2 regions of the Priestia sp. SRI_019 genome follow, and region 1 is predicted to be linked to the other one. Evidence: a T-box and tRNA genes for the amino acid it is inferred to sense, from the RefSeq annotation. Region 1 holds a T-box; the other holds one or more tRNA genes.
What was found. The T-box of region 1 lies ahead of ileS (isoleucine--tRNA ligase). A T-box ahead of a tRNA ligase gene usually reads a tRNA of that ligase, here a tRNA-Ile.
Positions count from the first base shown of each region.

Region 2: it encodes a tRNA-Ile, which carries the amino acid that the T-box ahead of ileS (isoleucine--tRNA ligase) is inferred to sense. The anticodon was not compared.

Region 1 is NZ_JBYCZN010000002.1:52,222-59,646, forward strand. Features, by position in the region: gene AC2YJL_RS10510 (phosphorothioated DNA-binding restriction endonuclease) at 1-209, shown strand, start outside; gene AC2YJL_RS10515 (FAD-binding oxidoreductase) at 424-1,773, shown strand; T-box leader at 1,992-2,233, shown strand; gene ileS (isoleucine--tRNA ligase) at 2,286-5,384, shown strand; gene AC2YJL_RS10525 (immunoglobulin-like domain-containing protein) at 5,427-5,930, opposite strand; gene AC2YJL_RS10530 (Type 1 glutamine amidotransferase-like domain-containing protein) at 6,039-6,746, shown strand; gene AC2YJL_RS10535 (hypothetical protein) at 6,831-7,415, shown strand.
Region 2 is NZ_JBYCZN010000001.1:377,247-384,671, forward strand. Features, by position in the region: gene AC2YJL_RS01900 (DUF1189 domain-containing protein) at 1-251, opposite strand, end outside; gene AC2YJL_RS01905 (hypothetical protein) at 366-497, shown strand; gene AC2YJL_RS01910 (DUF456 domain-containing protein) at 583-1,068, shown strand; tRNA gene AC2YJL_RS01915 (tRNA-Asn) at 1,131-1,205, shown strand; tRNA gene AC2YJL_RS01920 (tRNA-Met) at 1,207-1,280, shown strand; tRNA gene AC2YJL_RS01925 (tRNA-Asn) at 1,321-1,395, shown strand; tRNA gene AC2YJL_RS01930 (tRNA-Ile) at 1,399-1,475, shown strand; tRNA gene AC2YJL_RS01935 (tRNA-Ser) at 1,487-1,579, shown strand; gene sodA (superoxide dismutase SodA) at 1,777-2,385, shown strand; gene AC2YJL_RS01945 (MFS transporter) at 2,515-3,792, shown strand; gene AC2YJL_RS01950 (peptidoglycan D,D-transpeptidase FtsI family protein) at 3,954-6,131, shown strand; gene pstB (phosphate ABC transporter ATP-binding protein PstB) at 6,728-7,425, shown strand, end outside.

The sequences.
Region 1 (7,425 bases):
TTTTTACTTTTTCAGATCATAATGAGCTGTTAGTGGCAACTCAAGCGCACGGAACAAATGGCTTTGAAGAGTGGCTTATGAAGTATCATGGACAAAAGCTTAGAGATCCGATTCATCCGGCATACCAGCCGAGTGACGCTTTTCTTGGGTGGCATGTTAGAGAAGTGTTTAGAGGACCCGCTAGATATCAAGTAAATGATATAAATTGATTTTTGCACATGATAGATTGCTATGTTTATACTTAGGAAGTAATTTACACATAGTGGCGTCATTTAAAATACGTTAAAAATAAATTAGCACACTTATCCTGAACCCCTCCAGTAAGTTTTCTATTCTCTTTTTCCTCCCTTTAAACTGTGTGTCTTTTCTGAAGAAAATTCATAGGATATAGCATCTTATCTGTATTAAGAAAGGGGTTATATCGTGGAGGAAACAAAGCTTACTGGACGAATCGTTACACCTGATGATGCGGAATATGATCAGGCTAGAACAAATAATAATTTAGGTGTACCTAAATTTCCGAGAATAATTGTATTTTGTCAGAATACAAACGATGTAGTAAATGCATTGAAGTGGGTAAAGGAAAATCATGTCCCATTTCGAATAAGAAGCGGCAGGCATAGCTATGAAAATTTTTCACTGGTAAACGGTGGATTAGTGATTGATGTCAGTGAAATGGATAGAATCAAGATCGACAGTAAAAGCATGACAGCGAAAATAGAAGCAGGGGCTAATCTAGGGAAAGTATATAATGAATTATGGAAAAAAGGAACGACTATCCCTGCAGGTACGGAAAGCAGTGTTGGTCTTGTAGGCCTTGTGCTTGGCGGAGGAATTGGCATGTTATCAAGGTTGTTTGGGCTTACCTGTGATAATTTGGTTGAAGTTGAAATGGTCATCGTAAATGAACAGAGAGAAGTTGAACTCATTAAGGCAAATAAAAATCGCAACAGTGATCTCTTTTGGGCTTGTTGTGGAGGCGGGGGCGGAAACTTTGGTATTGTTACGTCTCTTACATTCAAGGTGCAGCCTGTCTCAAAGGTGTCAATCTTTTCAATTACATGGGAATGGGAAGATTTTGAAGCTGCTTTTGATGCATGGCAGCACTGGGCCACAAATACCGATAAGCGCTTAACTTCGGAGATTGAGTTAAAGTCGAAAGAAGCGAATCAGATTATTGCTCAAGGTGAGTTTGTTGGTTCATCATTCAAGTTAAAGGAGCTTCTGCAGCCTTTAATAGATGTTGGGTGTCCTAAAAAAGTAGTAATAAAGGAAGTTTCATATATTGAAGCTGTACAATTTTTTGACGATCCGAGCGGAAACCAACCCGCCCCTCGAAAAAGGTCAGGTTCTTTTCTTAATAAACCTTTTCCAAAAGACGCTATTTTAACAATGAAGCATTTTTTAGAAAATGCTCCGAATGAAAAATCTAGTATTTGGCACCAGTCTCTTGGGGGAGCAGTGGAAGAAGTTGCCTCTAATGAAACGGCCTTCTATTATAGGGATGCTGTTATCGCACAGGAGTACCTTGCTACATGGAGCCATCCTTCAGAAGAGCGAGCAAACATTCGATGGATTGAAGAGTTAAGAAATGCTTTATCGAGATATACAACTGGAGATTATGTGAACTGGCCGGACCGGCTCATCAGAGATTGGCCAACGGCGTATTATGGAGAGAATTTTAAAAAGCTTCGAGAAGTGAAACGAGCATATGATCCATGTAATCTATTTCATTTCCCTCAAAGCATCCCGCCGTTTATTAACTGGTTTTAAAGATCATCTTTCAAGTGGTAGATGCAAATAATACCCACCTTAAATGAGGTGGTTTTTTGTGTACATTGCCTTTTCCTGAGAGCGTGAAAAAGGAAGCAAACAGTGGTAAGCAGTTATTTTATCAATAGATGGTTACGTTATACGGAGAAACATACACAAATTTCATAAACATTGACATTCCCTTCCAAACCGCATACAATAGCTACTAATAAAAGCACACAAATTCGTTGAAGAGAATCAGTACGCTGCAAGTTTGTTCCACAGAGAGCTGGTGATAGCTGAAAGCCAGTGTTCAAGCTGCAGGGGAATATCCTCTCTGAGAAGTCAAACTGAACGATAAGTAAGTTTGAACGGTAGTCTACCGTTAAAAAGAACGCGTATGATTGTACGTTGCTGAGTGCTATTGATGAACGGATCAATAGAAGCCAGGGTGGTACCGCGGTTAAAACCCGTCCCTAGTCATAGGGACGGGTTTCTTTGTGTGCTTTTAACTTTAAAAGGAGTGGTATCACATGAAAGAAGTGAATGTAAGGGAGTCTTCGCAAGAGCGCGAAAAGCGTATCCAGCAGCAGTGGCAAAAGAGAAATGTGTTTCAGCAGTCGGTTCAAAACAGGGAAGGGCATCCGTCATTTGTATTTTATGAAGGGCCTCCTACAGCAAACGGTTTGCCTCACGTGGGGCACGCGCTAGGCCGGACCATTAAAGACGTGGTGGCTCGTTATAAGACGATGGCGGGGCATCAAGTAATTCGAAAAGCAGGCTGGGATACGCACGGACTGCCGGTAGAGCTCGGTGTCGAAAAGCAGCTCGGAATTTCAGGGAAGCATGACATTGAAAAATACGGCATAGAAGCTTTTATCAACAAGTGTAAGGAAAGTGTGTTTGTGTATGAAAAGCAGTGGCGCACGTTCACGGAGCAGCTTGGCTATTGGGTTGATATGGAAGACCCTTACATCACCTTGGAGAATTCATATATTGAAAGCGTATGGAACGTGCTTGGCACGATTCATGAAAAAGGACTTCTTTATAAAGGCCACCGCGTATCACCTTACTGCCCGAGCTGTCAAACGTCGCTGAGTTCACATGAAGTAGCGCAAGGGTATAAAGATGTAAAAGATTTAACGGTAACGGTGAAATTTAAAGTGAAAAACCGCGATAATGAGTATTTTTTAGGGTGGACGACAACACCTTGGACGCTTCCGTCAAACGTGGCGCTTGCGGTGCATGAAGAGATGAACTACGTTCGCGCTGAGCAAGGCGACAGCGTGTATATAGTGGCAGAAGCGCTCGCAGACAAAGTGTTAAAAGGAGAATATAGCGTTTTATCTCAACATAAAGGAAATGAGTTAAAAGGGATGTCGTATGAGCCGCCGTTTAATTTTGTGAAAGTGGAAAAAGGGCATGAAGTCGTAACGGCTGATTACGTAACGGATCAAAGCGGAACGGGTGTTGTTCATTTAGCACCTGCATATGGTGAAGATGATTACAGAGTCGTAAAAGAAAACGGCTTTTCGTTTGTGAACGTAGTGGATGAAAAAGGACAGTACACGTCTGAAGTGCCGCCTTTTCAAGGACGTTTCGTGAAAGACTGCGACGTTGATATCGTTCGTCATTTAGCAAATGAAGGCGTGCTGTATCATAAAGAAAAGCATGAGCACAGCTATCCGTTTTGCTGGCGATGCGACTCGCCGCTTCTTTATTACGCAAATGAAAGCTGGTTTATCCAAACGACGGCGTTGAAGGAACAGTTTTTGAAAAACAATGAAAGCGTGACGTGGTACCCGGATCATATCAAGCACGGCCGCTTTGGCAACTTTTTAGAAAATATGGTGGACTGGAACATCAGCAGAAAGCGCTACTGGGGAACACCGCTGAACGTATGGGAATGCGGAGCATGTCAGCATCAAGTAGCGCCAAAAAGCATCAAAGAGCTTCAGAAACATGCGTCTCATTCCGTGGATGACAGCATTGAACTTCATAAGCCGTATGTAGATGACGTGCAGCTAACGTGTCCGGTCTGCAGCGGAGAAATGAAGCGAACGCCCGAAGTGATTGACGTTTGGTTTGACAGCGGCTCGATGCCGTTTGCGCAGTATCACTATCCGTTTGAAAATAATGAACTGTTCCAAAAACAGTTTCCAGCAGACGTTATCGCAGAAGGAATTGATCAAACGCGCGGCTGGTTTTACAGCTTGATGGCAGTTTCAACGCTGTTTACAGGAAAAGCACCTTATAAGCGCGTTTTGTCTCTTGGCCACGTCTTAGATGAAAACGGTCAAAAGATGTCTAAAAGTAAAGGAAATGCGCTGGACCCTGTTGATCTTATTCATACATTTGGTGCTGATGCGCTTAGATGGGCGCTTTTAGCAGACAGTGCACCTTGGAATCCGAAGAAATTTTCAGAGCGCGTCGTGCAAGAAGCGAAGTCAAAAGTGATTGATACGCTTGTGAACGTGTACGGCTTTTACGTGTTATACGCCAAGCTTGACGGCTATGACCCGAAGCAAACGTATGAATTGAAAAAAACAAAATTGGATGAGTGGATTCTTTCGCGTTTACACAGCACGGTCAAGCGCGTCACAGCACATCTTGAAGATTACGGATTTACAAGTGCCGCTCGTGAAATCGCGGCATTTATTGAAGAGCTAAGCAACTGGTATGTACGACGTTCTCGCGATCGCTTTTGGTCAGAAGGGATGCACGGAGAAAAAGCAGCGGCTTACGATACGCTTCATGAAGTGTTAGTGACGCTTAGTCAGCTGTTGGCACCGTTTACGCCGTTTGTTGCGGATGATGTTCATGAAAATCTCACAGGGAAAAGCGTTCATTTAGCAGACTATCCTGTTTGTGATCAAACGAAAGTGAACGAAAAGCTGGAAAAAGAAATGGCAGCGGTGCTTCAAGTAGTGGAACTAGGCCGAAGCATCCGAAATACGCATTCGTTAAAAGTAAAGCAGCCTCTGCAAAGTCTTTCGCTTGTGGTAACGGAAGAAGATGTAGAGTGGAAAGCATATCGTGATGTCATCAAAGATGAGCTTAATGTAAAGAACTTTAACGTGGAGCAAGACGACGACAAACTTGTTTCATACGTATTAAAACTGGATTTTAAACAGGCTGGACCAAAGTTTGGGAAACAAGTTAATGAGGTCAACCAAGCGCTGAAAAACCTTTCAGAAGAGAAAGGGAAAGAGTTTGTTGAACAAGGCAAGCTAAGTGTTACGCTTGCTTCAGGAGAAAACCTAACGCTTGAAACGGCAGACGTACTTGTTGAAAAAGTGCCAAAAGAAGGTTTTGCAGTTGCATCAAACGGCACGTACACTGCGGTGTTGGATACGGCGTTAACCGAAGAACTCGTGCAGGAAAGAGTCGCTCGTGAAGTAATTCGAGCGGTTCAAGATTACCGCAAAAAGCTGGATTTACCCGTGAATTTACGTATTGATTTGGAGCTTAGCGGAGACGAAGAAGTGAAGGAAGCCGTCGCGAAGTTTGAAACGCTGCTTCAAGAAAATCTTTTGCTGCACAGTCTCAGTGTGAAAGAAGCCATCGAAAATGGAGAGACGGTAAAAGTCGGAACAAAGCAAGTTACGCTTCGCGTTTTAAATCAGAGCTGATAAAAAGCACTTACCTCATAGCAGGTAAGTGCTTTTTTACCTTTAATCAAACTGTCCGAGAACATTTTTAAGACTCGGCCAAACGATTTCAAAAGGAGCCGCTAACACATGCTCTTTTCCGTTTTCATCTTTAAAGTGCTGAACAAAACGGTACTTTCCTACTTTGTAGTTAGGAGTTGCGATATCTAGTTTGAGTGATTTCCCTGGCTTCAGCATGACAGTTTTATCAGGGAACTCTAATCCGTTTAGAACAACTTTGTACCACTTGCCGTCTTTTAAGTGATCCGCCGTATTTTCGTAAGGAATCGTTAAGGTATGCGTCGAATTGTTTTGAATAACAAAAAAGCCAAACTGCGTTTTATCGTATTTTTTACTGACAGCAGATAGCGTAATAGTTCTCCCATCAATGCTTATGGAAGAAGGAATGTTTTTTTCTTGTTTGGGTCCTAGTTCCATTTTTTGACCGTTATAATCGATATAGCCAAAGATACAAAACAAGATAATAAAAATGCCTAGTATTAGTAAAAGTGTTCGTACTATTTTCAAAAGCTTTGCACCACCTTTTTATCACTCTTCAATTATACGGAAAAATTCTCGTTTGAAATAGTATGAATTTACATTTCCTATATCACTTTTTTGAAAGGAATGATTGAATTGAGACAAATTATAGCCATGGGCGGCGGAGGTTTTTCGATGGAGCCGGATAACTTGCTTCTGGATCAATACATACTTTCACAAGCTCATATAGATGTGCCGAAAACCTGTTTTATCCCTACAGCCAGCGGAGATGCCGATAATTATATAGAAAGGTTTTATGAAGCGTTTGAGGAGTTGGTATGTACACCGTCTCATTTATCGCTGTTTTCACCAAACTTTATAGATTTAAAAGCATATGTGCTGCAGCACGATATTTTGTATGTAGGCGGCGGTAATACAAGGAATATGCTTTCTTTATGGAAAGAGTGGGGACTGGATACGATTTTAAAAAAGGCTTATGAAAAAGGAGTGATCTTAGCAGGAATAAGCGCAGGTTCGATTTGCTGGTTTGAAGAAGGCGTCACTGATTCAATGAACAATAAACTGTCTAAAATCGACTGTTTAGGATTTTTAACGGGAAGTAACTGTCCTCACTACGATGGAGAAAGCAATCGAAGACCGTCGTATCGTGAGTTAATTGCAAGCGGGGAAACGAAAGAAGGCTATGCTGTAGATGATGGAGTTGCGCTGCATTTTAAAAATGAGAAGCTATCCGCATCAGTTAGCTCAAGACCAACAGCAAAAGCATATGCTGTTGGTCGAAAAGAGGAAGAAGTAGTTGAACGTGAGCTTCCGGTGACCTATTTGGGTGATCGCAAGCAATAAATGGCTGCTTTCCATGTTTCTCTGTATAAAATGGAGCTTATTCGTACATACATAAGCAGAGATTCTATCTAGGAGGGTACTTCAGTGAGCTATAAACAATACTGGGGAAACATACATGAACAAAGCGATAAGCTGCAGAAGTTATTATCGTCGTATTGGCATCAGTATTCAGATTTTGGAAACTGGCAGTTTTGGGTGGTGCTTGCTTCGCTCGTTCTTCCTCTTGTGTTGTTGTATTTTACCGTAGACCGGACGCGGATCTTTGAGGTGTTTTTCTTCGGTTATACAGTTCACGTGCTTTGGGCATATACGGATACTGCACTTGGAAGAACCGGTTATTTAACACACACGTTTTTCTTAACGCCGCAGCTTCCAAACGCAACGAATATTACCGCTTCTATTTTGCCGGTAGGCTTTCTGCTGCTTTATCAATATTGTACGAATCACCAAAAGAATTTTTATCTGTATACGATTCTGCTGAGCGCTGTTTTTTCATTTGGACTGGCGCCCCTTGAACACCATTTTAAATTTATTGATTCAGGAAAAGGAATGAGCTTATTTTATATTTTTCTGATTGATATCGGAATAACGTTAGTAGCGTATTGGTTCACAAGGCTTCTTGTAAAAGCAAAAGCCGCAGCCTATCGTAAAGTGGAAAAAGAACGTTGAAAAAATGTTT
Region 2 (7,425 bases), on a different contig from region 1:
TTTGTGAAAGGTTGACTTGACGTAAGCTGTGAGTTTGAAATAGAAAAAGAAGAAACAGATTTCGGAAGATCTGTAGTAGCGATATGATAGCCGTTTACAATCGTCAAAGTCATAAAGAAAAATGTAGGCAGCAAAGAAATAAATGTTAAAAACAGCACAAAGCCAATTGTTTTATTCGTATGCTCAAAACGAAGCGACCTTATTTTTTTGAAGGAAGTAAAACTCCATGCCATCTTTTTCAGCATGCTCATTGTAAAGCCTCCTTTTAGTGAAGATTCTAATTATATCTTATTTTATAGCGAAAATTTAAGGTTTACAATAGATTTTAGAAACCGTTACCAATTACAATGATGCGGTGGAGCGTTTTGTCACAAGCACATCTTATGCGTGTATGTACAGGTTTTGCCGTCATTGTTTTTGGGGATATTACGGGCAGCTGGACGGTGCTGTTAATATTGCAGAGGTACACTCGAAAATCGTATTTGAAAGTAAAATAAAGGAAGGTCTAGTGGTGCAAGGTCTTTCTTTATAGGAGTGGTTATTGTATGATAAATAGTAATAATAAAAAGGATAGGTGCAGGCATGGCTATTTTATGTTGGGCATTAATTATCATTAGCTTTGTTGTATCGTTTGTTGGGTTGGTTTATCCCATCATTCCAAGCGTGCTATTTGTAGCTCTAGGATTTGTTATATACGGTTTATTTTATGATTTTAGCTCCTATAGCTGGTTATTTTGGGTGATACAAGGATTGTTAGTTGTCGCACTTTTTTTAGCAGACTATATAGCTAATATTATTGGTGTGAAAAAATTCGGAGGCACTAAAGCAGGTGTTTGGGGAAGTACAGTTGGGCTGCTTGTGGGTCCGTTTGTTATTCCGGGATTTGGAATTATTTTAGGTCCGTTTATCGGAGCGATTGTAGGAGAACTGATTGTTCATCGGACCACAATTAGTAACGCAGTAAAAATTGGAGTAGGTTCGGTTATTGGCTTTTTTAGTGGCGCTATTTCAAAAGGATTTATTCAACTTCTGATGATTGCCTATTTTTTATACGCTGTTTTAAAATAATATATTGACTTTAGGCTAGAAACATGTTAAATTTTTAATGTCGCTAGTAAATGTTATATTGTTCCACAGTAGCTCAGTGGTAGAGCTATCGGCTGTTAACCGATCGGTCGTAGGTTCGAGTCCTACCTGTGGAGCCATGGCGGTGTAGCTCAGCTGGCTAGAGCGTACGGTTCATACCCGTGAGGTCGGGGGTTCGATCCCCTCCGCCGCTATTTTCCAATTTACGTTTGTGACATACATAACTCATATTGTTCCACAGTAGCTCAGTGGTAGAGCTATCGGCTGTTAACCGATCGGTCGTAGGTTCGAGTCCTACCTGTGGAGCCATGTGGACCCTTAGCTCAGCTGGTTAGAGCAGACGGCTCATAACCGTCCGGTCGCAGGTTCGAGTCCTGCAGGGTCCACCATTTATAGGGTTGGAGGAATACCCAAGTCCGGCTGAAGGGATCGGTCTTGAAAACCGACAGGGGTGTTAAAGCCCGCGGGGGTTCGAATCCCTCTTCCTCCGCCATACTATTGTCTATTCAAAGCTTCTTTTGAGAAAAAGAAGCTTTTTTTATGTTTAAAAGAATAGCGAATGGGAATTAGGTAAATATAAATCATGGATTAGGAACTTTTTATTTGAAACAGTAGGGTAAATTTGCTAATCTAAACGTATATGGTGCTTTTGCGCCAAAATGCTTACATATTTTGAAGGAGGAATTATTCATGGCTTACAAATTACCAGAACTACCTTATGCATACGATGCACTGGAACCACATATCGACAAAGAAACAATGAATATTCACCACACAAAACATCACAACACATATGTTACAAATCTAAACGCTGCTGTTGAAGGCAAAGCGGATCTAGAAAGCAAAAGTATTGAAGAGTTAATTTCAAACTTAGATGCTGTTCCTGAAGATATCCGTACAGCAGTACGCAATAACGGCGGCGGTCATGCGAACCACTCATTATTTTGGACAATCCTTTGCCCTAACGGCGGCGGTGCTCCAACTGGTGAATTAGCAGACGCTATCGCTAGCAAATTCGGAAGCTTTGATCAATTCAAAGAAGAATTTGCAAATGCAGCTAAAACTCGCTTCGGTTCTGGCTGGGCTTGGTTAGTTGTAAACAACGGCGAATTAGAAGTAACAAGCACACCAAACCAAGATAGCCCATTAATGGAAGGCAAAACGCCAATTCTTGGTCTAGACGTTTGGGAGCATGCTTACTACCTAAATTACCAAAACCGCCGTCCAGATTACATTTCAGCATTCTTTAATGTTGTAAAATGGGACGAAGTTGCTAAACGTTACGACGCTGCAAAATAAGCTGAAGACGTATTTAAGAGCCAGTAAAGTAATTATTACCTTTACTGGCTTTTTTGTTTTCCAATTCTTTTACATATCTCCTTTTCTTTTTCACACACTAGGTGTAGAAGAGAAAAGGAGTTTTTTGATATGCCTTTATTAAAAAAAGTAGTTGGAGATGTAGAAGTTAGTAAAGATTTACTTTTGCTTTTAATTATAGGCGGTCTTTATGCCTTGGCTATTTCAATTTCCAATTCGTTTGTTAACATTTATCTGTGGAAACAATCAGGCGAATTTTCGGATCTCGCTATTTATAATTTAGCGGTAGTGGTGCTTCAGCCGCTTACGTTTATTTTAGCAGGTAAATGGGCCAAACGAATTGACCGGGTTGTGGTTTTAAGGTTAGGTGTATCTTTTTTAGCTGTTTTTTATATCGCTGTATTAATCAGTGGAGCTAACGCAGCGGAGTATTTAGTATTGCTTGGTGGACTGCTGGGTATAGGATACGGCTTTTATTGGCTAGCTTTTAATGTGCTAACTTTTGAAATTACAGAACCTGATACAAGAGACTTTTTTAACGGATTTTTAGGGATTTTAAACTCTTTTGCAGGGATGATTGGTCCTTTAGGAGCGGGCTTCGTTATCTCCGCTTTGTATGAATCACTTGGGTATAAAATTGTGTTTGGTGTATCGTTGCTATTGTTTATCGGTGCCGTTGTGCTTAGTTTTTTTATTACAAGACGCGCAGCGGAAGGAGTATACAAATTTAAAGAAGTATGGGCTGAACGAAAAGTCAATAAAGACTGGAATCGAATATTGCAGGCTCATTTCTTTCAAGGGTTGCGTGAAGGTACGTTCATTTTTGTTGTATCCGTCATGGTGTTTATTACGACGGGAAGTGAATTAGCTTTAGGAACATATGGACTGGTGAATTCAGCGGTTGCGTTTGTAGGATACTATGTTGCCTCAAGGTTTATTAAGCAAAAAAATCGCCTTCGGTTTATCTTCACAGGAGGCCTCCTTCTCTATGGAGCAGTCTTTTTGCTTATCTTTAACTTATCGTATCCAAAGTTAATTATATATGCTGTTTGTATTGCCATTGCCTATCCTATTTTGTTGGTTCCATTTATTTCTCTAACATACGATGTGATTGGACGAGCAAAAGACGTTGTTTCAAAAAGAATTGAATACATTGTTGTCAGAGAAGTATTTCTGAATATCGGGCGCGTCGTTTCCATATCTTTATTTTTAATAGCTGTACTATTTTTTGATGAAGCAAAAAGTATTCCCATTTTATTAGCTATTGTTGGAGCAGGGCATACGATCATTTATTTTTGTGTGAGACATATCTCACAGCCTCTTCACAAAAAAGAAACGACTGTTACGCCTCCGGTATTAAATGAAGGAGACGGAGAGTCTCCAGCTTAGAGTGTTGTCAGCTCCTTCATTTGTACTATGGAAAATGCTGCGCTTTTCTTTTAGAATAAATACGTTGTGTAAATAGGCACCTGCCAGGTGTCTATTTATTTGCTAAATGGCTGATTTTATGGTGTTATGGTATATATGTTTTATAAAGTGTAGGTGTTGGTATGAAAAAGAAAAAAAGAAGAAAAAGTCACGTGCCTTTTCGTGTGAACTTACTTTTCTTGACCGTATTTGCCCTATTTTCCGTATTAATTTTGCGGTTGGGACTTGTTCAAATTGTATACGGTGAGAATTACGAACGAGAAGTCGAAAAAACACAGGACGTTACGGTCAGTACGCCTGTTCCTCGAGGGAAAATGTACGACCGTTATAACCGCGTAATTGTAGATAATACCTCTTTAAATACGATTACATATACTCGTTTTCAAGGAAATACAGCTGAAGAAAGGCTGCGCATCGCTAAAAAATTAGCCACTATGATCGATGTTCCTTACACCACAAATGTGATTGATATTCCAGAAAATAAAAAGAATAAAGATGCTAAAAATGTGGTAAAAATTACAGAACGCGATATGAAGGATTATTGGATTATGCTTCATCCTAAAGAAGCGGAACAGAAAATTACGCAAGCTGATCGCAAAAAAGTTCAAGATGGTGAAATGACTGATGACGAACTGTATCAACGTCAGTTAGACCGCATCTCTAAAAAAGATTTAGAAACTCTAAAGAGTGATTTAGAAGTTCTGGCTATTAAGCGCCAAATGGAGGCAGGTTACTCTAACACCCCGCAAATTGTTAAGAGCGGTGTGACAAATGAAGAGTATGCCGTTGTAAGTGAGCACTTAGATGAGCTTCCAGGTGTTGATACAACAACGTATTGGGATCGCTCATACCCAGAAAACAGTACTCTCCGTACTTTGCTTGGAAATGTATCATCTGCCAACGAAGGACTGCCTAAAGATAAAGTACAGTATTACTTGTCAAGAGGCTATAGCCGAAATGACCAAGTTGGGACGAGCTATTTAGAGAAGCAATACGAAGCTCAGCTCAGCGGTCAAAAAGAAAAAGTTCAATATGTAACAGATAAAAAAGGAAATCTCCTTGATACAATTCAAGTGTCTAAAGGTGAACGCGGCAGTGATTTGGTTTTAACTATTGATATGGAGCTTCAAAAAGCGGTAGAAAAACAAATTACGGACCAGCTTTTAGCCAAAAAGCAAATGAAAGGAACGCAATTTTTAGACCGTGCTTTTGTTATTATGATGGATCCTCACACAGGAGAAATTTTAACAATGGCAGGTAAAAAATACACCATTGATAAGAAGACTGGAGCGCCTAAAATAGAAGATTTTGCATTAGGAAATATTTCAACATCTTATACAATGGGCTCTGTTGTAAAAGGAGCAACGGTTTTAGCCGGCTTAGATTCAGGAGCTATTAAGCCAAACACAGTGTTCGTTGATGAACCCTTAAAAATTAAAGGAACACCGGTTAAAAAATCAGCTGAGGCTGAAGGGCTAGGACCCTTAACGTATTCAGCTGCGTTAAAATATTCATCCAACGTATTTATGTTTAAAACGGTAATGGCTATGGCTGGGTTACAGTATCATAAAAACATGACTTTACCGATTAAACCTGATACATTCAGCGAACTGCGTTCTTACTACAGTCAGTTCGGCTTAGGCGTATCAACAGGCATAGACCTTGATAACGAATCAACAGGTGTCCAAGGCGGAAGCGATGTTCCAGGTACGGCGCTTGATTTAGGAATTGGTCAGTATGATACGTACACGCCGCTGCAGCTTGTTCAATATACTTCTGCAATAGCTAATGGAGGGTATCGCATTAAGCCGCAGCTAGTAAAAGAAATCCGAAAACCAACGATTAAAACCGATGAAATTGGCGGTACGCAGCATTCATTTGAACCTGATGTGTTAAATCGTATCACGATGAAAGAAGAATACATTAAAGATGTTCAAAATGGTTTTAAACGCGTTACGCAAGAACAAGGCGGTACAGGGTATGCAGCTTTCCATACAGCGAACTATAATCCTGCTGGTAAATCAGGAACGGCACAAGCCTATGAGAAAAACCCAAGCGGAAAGGACCCGATTAAAGTTAATAATTCAAACTTTGTGGCCTTTGCTCCGGCGAATGATCCTGAAATTGCAGTAGCTGTCGTGGTACCATCGGCATTTGTGCCAAGTGCACCAAATACCATTACAAAAGAGCTTGCTCGTTCTGCGCTCGATACGTATTTTGATTTAAAGAAAAAAGGTGAACAAGAAGTAAAAGACCAAGAAGAGAATCAACAGGCTGTCATTGCAAACGACGCCAATTAAAGAGGCTGGAATAAAAGTATATTAGTTAAAGTAAGATCCGAACGAAGTTGATTAAGAATCAGCTTCGTTCGGATTTTTTTATTGGTAGAGTGAACGTAGATTTCGTGTAGATAGGCCCTTTTAGCGGTTGATTGGAGAGCAAGGTGAAGACTCCTCCAGGAAAAGCGAAGCCTTTCACAAAAATCAACAGCGGGGTCGGAAGTGGTTCTTACTAGCTTATTTATCCAATTTACCCATCTTTAGATTGAATTAATTTAGTTATGTCTTTACCTCTTCTTTTTTTTATTAGAAATCTTTACATATATGGTTTTTTATTGAATTTAAGGGTCGTAAGAACTAGTTTTTTACCTAAAAAACACACAGATAGACCTTCGTTTACAAAAGCTTTACATTGAGTTAAAACACAATTAATAGTCGGCTATTATTCTGTAAGTGTAAGGGTTAATAGAAATGATCAAAATAAGGGGAAGCGTTTCGGCTTCTCGTATTTATTTACACTGATAGTAAACAATAGATATTAAATAGACATAGAGAGACTTTTATTGTGCTCAAAACGGTTAAAGACGATGAAGGAGGATTATCCAATGGCAATAACAATGGAATTGACTAACAAAGAAAAAGTAAATACTCCGCAAACAAAAGAAATTGTATATAAAACAAAAGGTTTGAATTTATGGTATGGCAACACACATGCCTTAAAAAATATTGATTTAGACATTCATGCTAACGAAGTTACTGCGATCATCGGTCCATCAGGCTGCGGAAAATCAACATATATTAAAACGTTAAATCGTATGGTAGAAATGACTCCAATTGTCCGTACATCAGGTGAAATTGAGTATAGAGGGAAAAATATTTTTGATAAATCGTACCACGTGGAAGAGCTGCGCACGCAAGTAGGAATGGTTTTTCAAAAGCCAAATCCGTTCCCAAAATCTATTTATGATAATATTGCGTACGGCCCAAGAATTCATGGCGTTCGCAATAAGAAAAAACTAGATGAAATTGTTGAAAAAAGTTTACGAGGAGCAGCTATTTGGGACGAAGTTAAAGATCGTTTGAATCAAAATGCGAATGGGTTGTCAGGTGGACAACAGCAGCGTATCTGTATTGCGCGCTGCTTGGCTATTGAACCCGACGTTATTTTAATGGATGAGCCTACTTCTGCACTCGATCCAATTTCAACATTAAAAGTAGAAGAGTTAGTACAAGAATTAAAGAAAGACTTCAGCATTATTATTGTTACACATAATATGCAGCAAGCGGCACGTATTTCAGATAAAACAGCATTTTT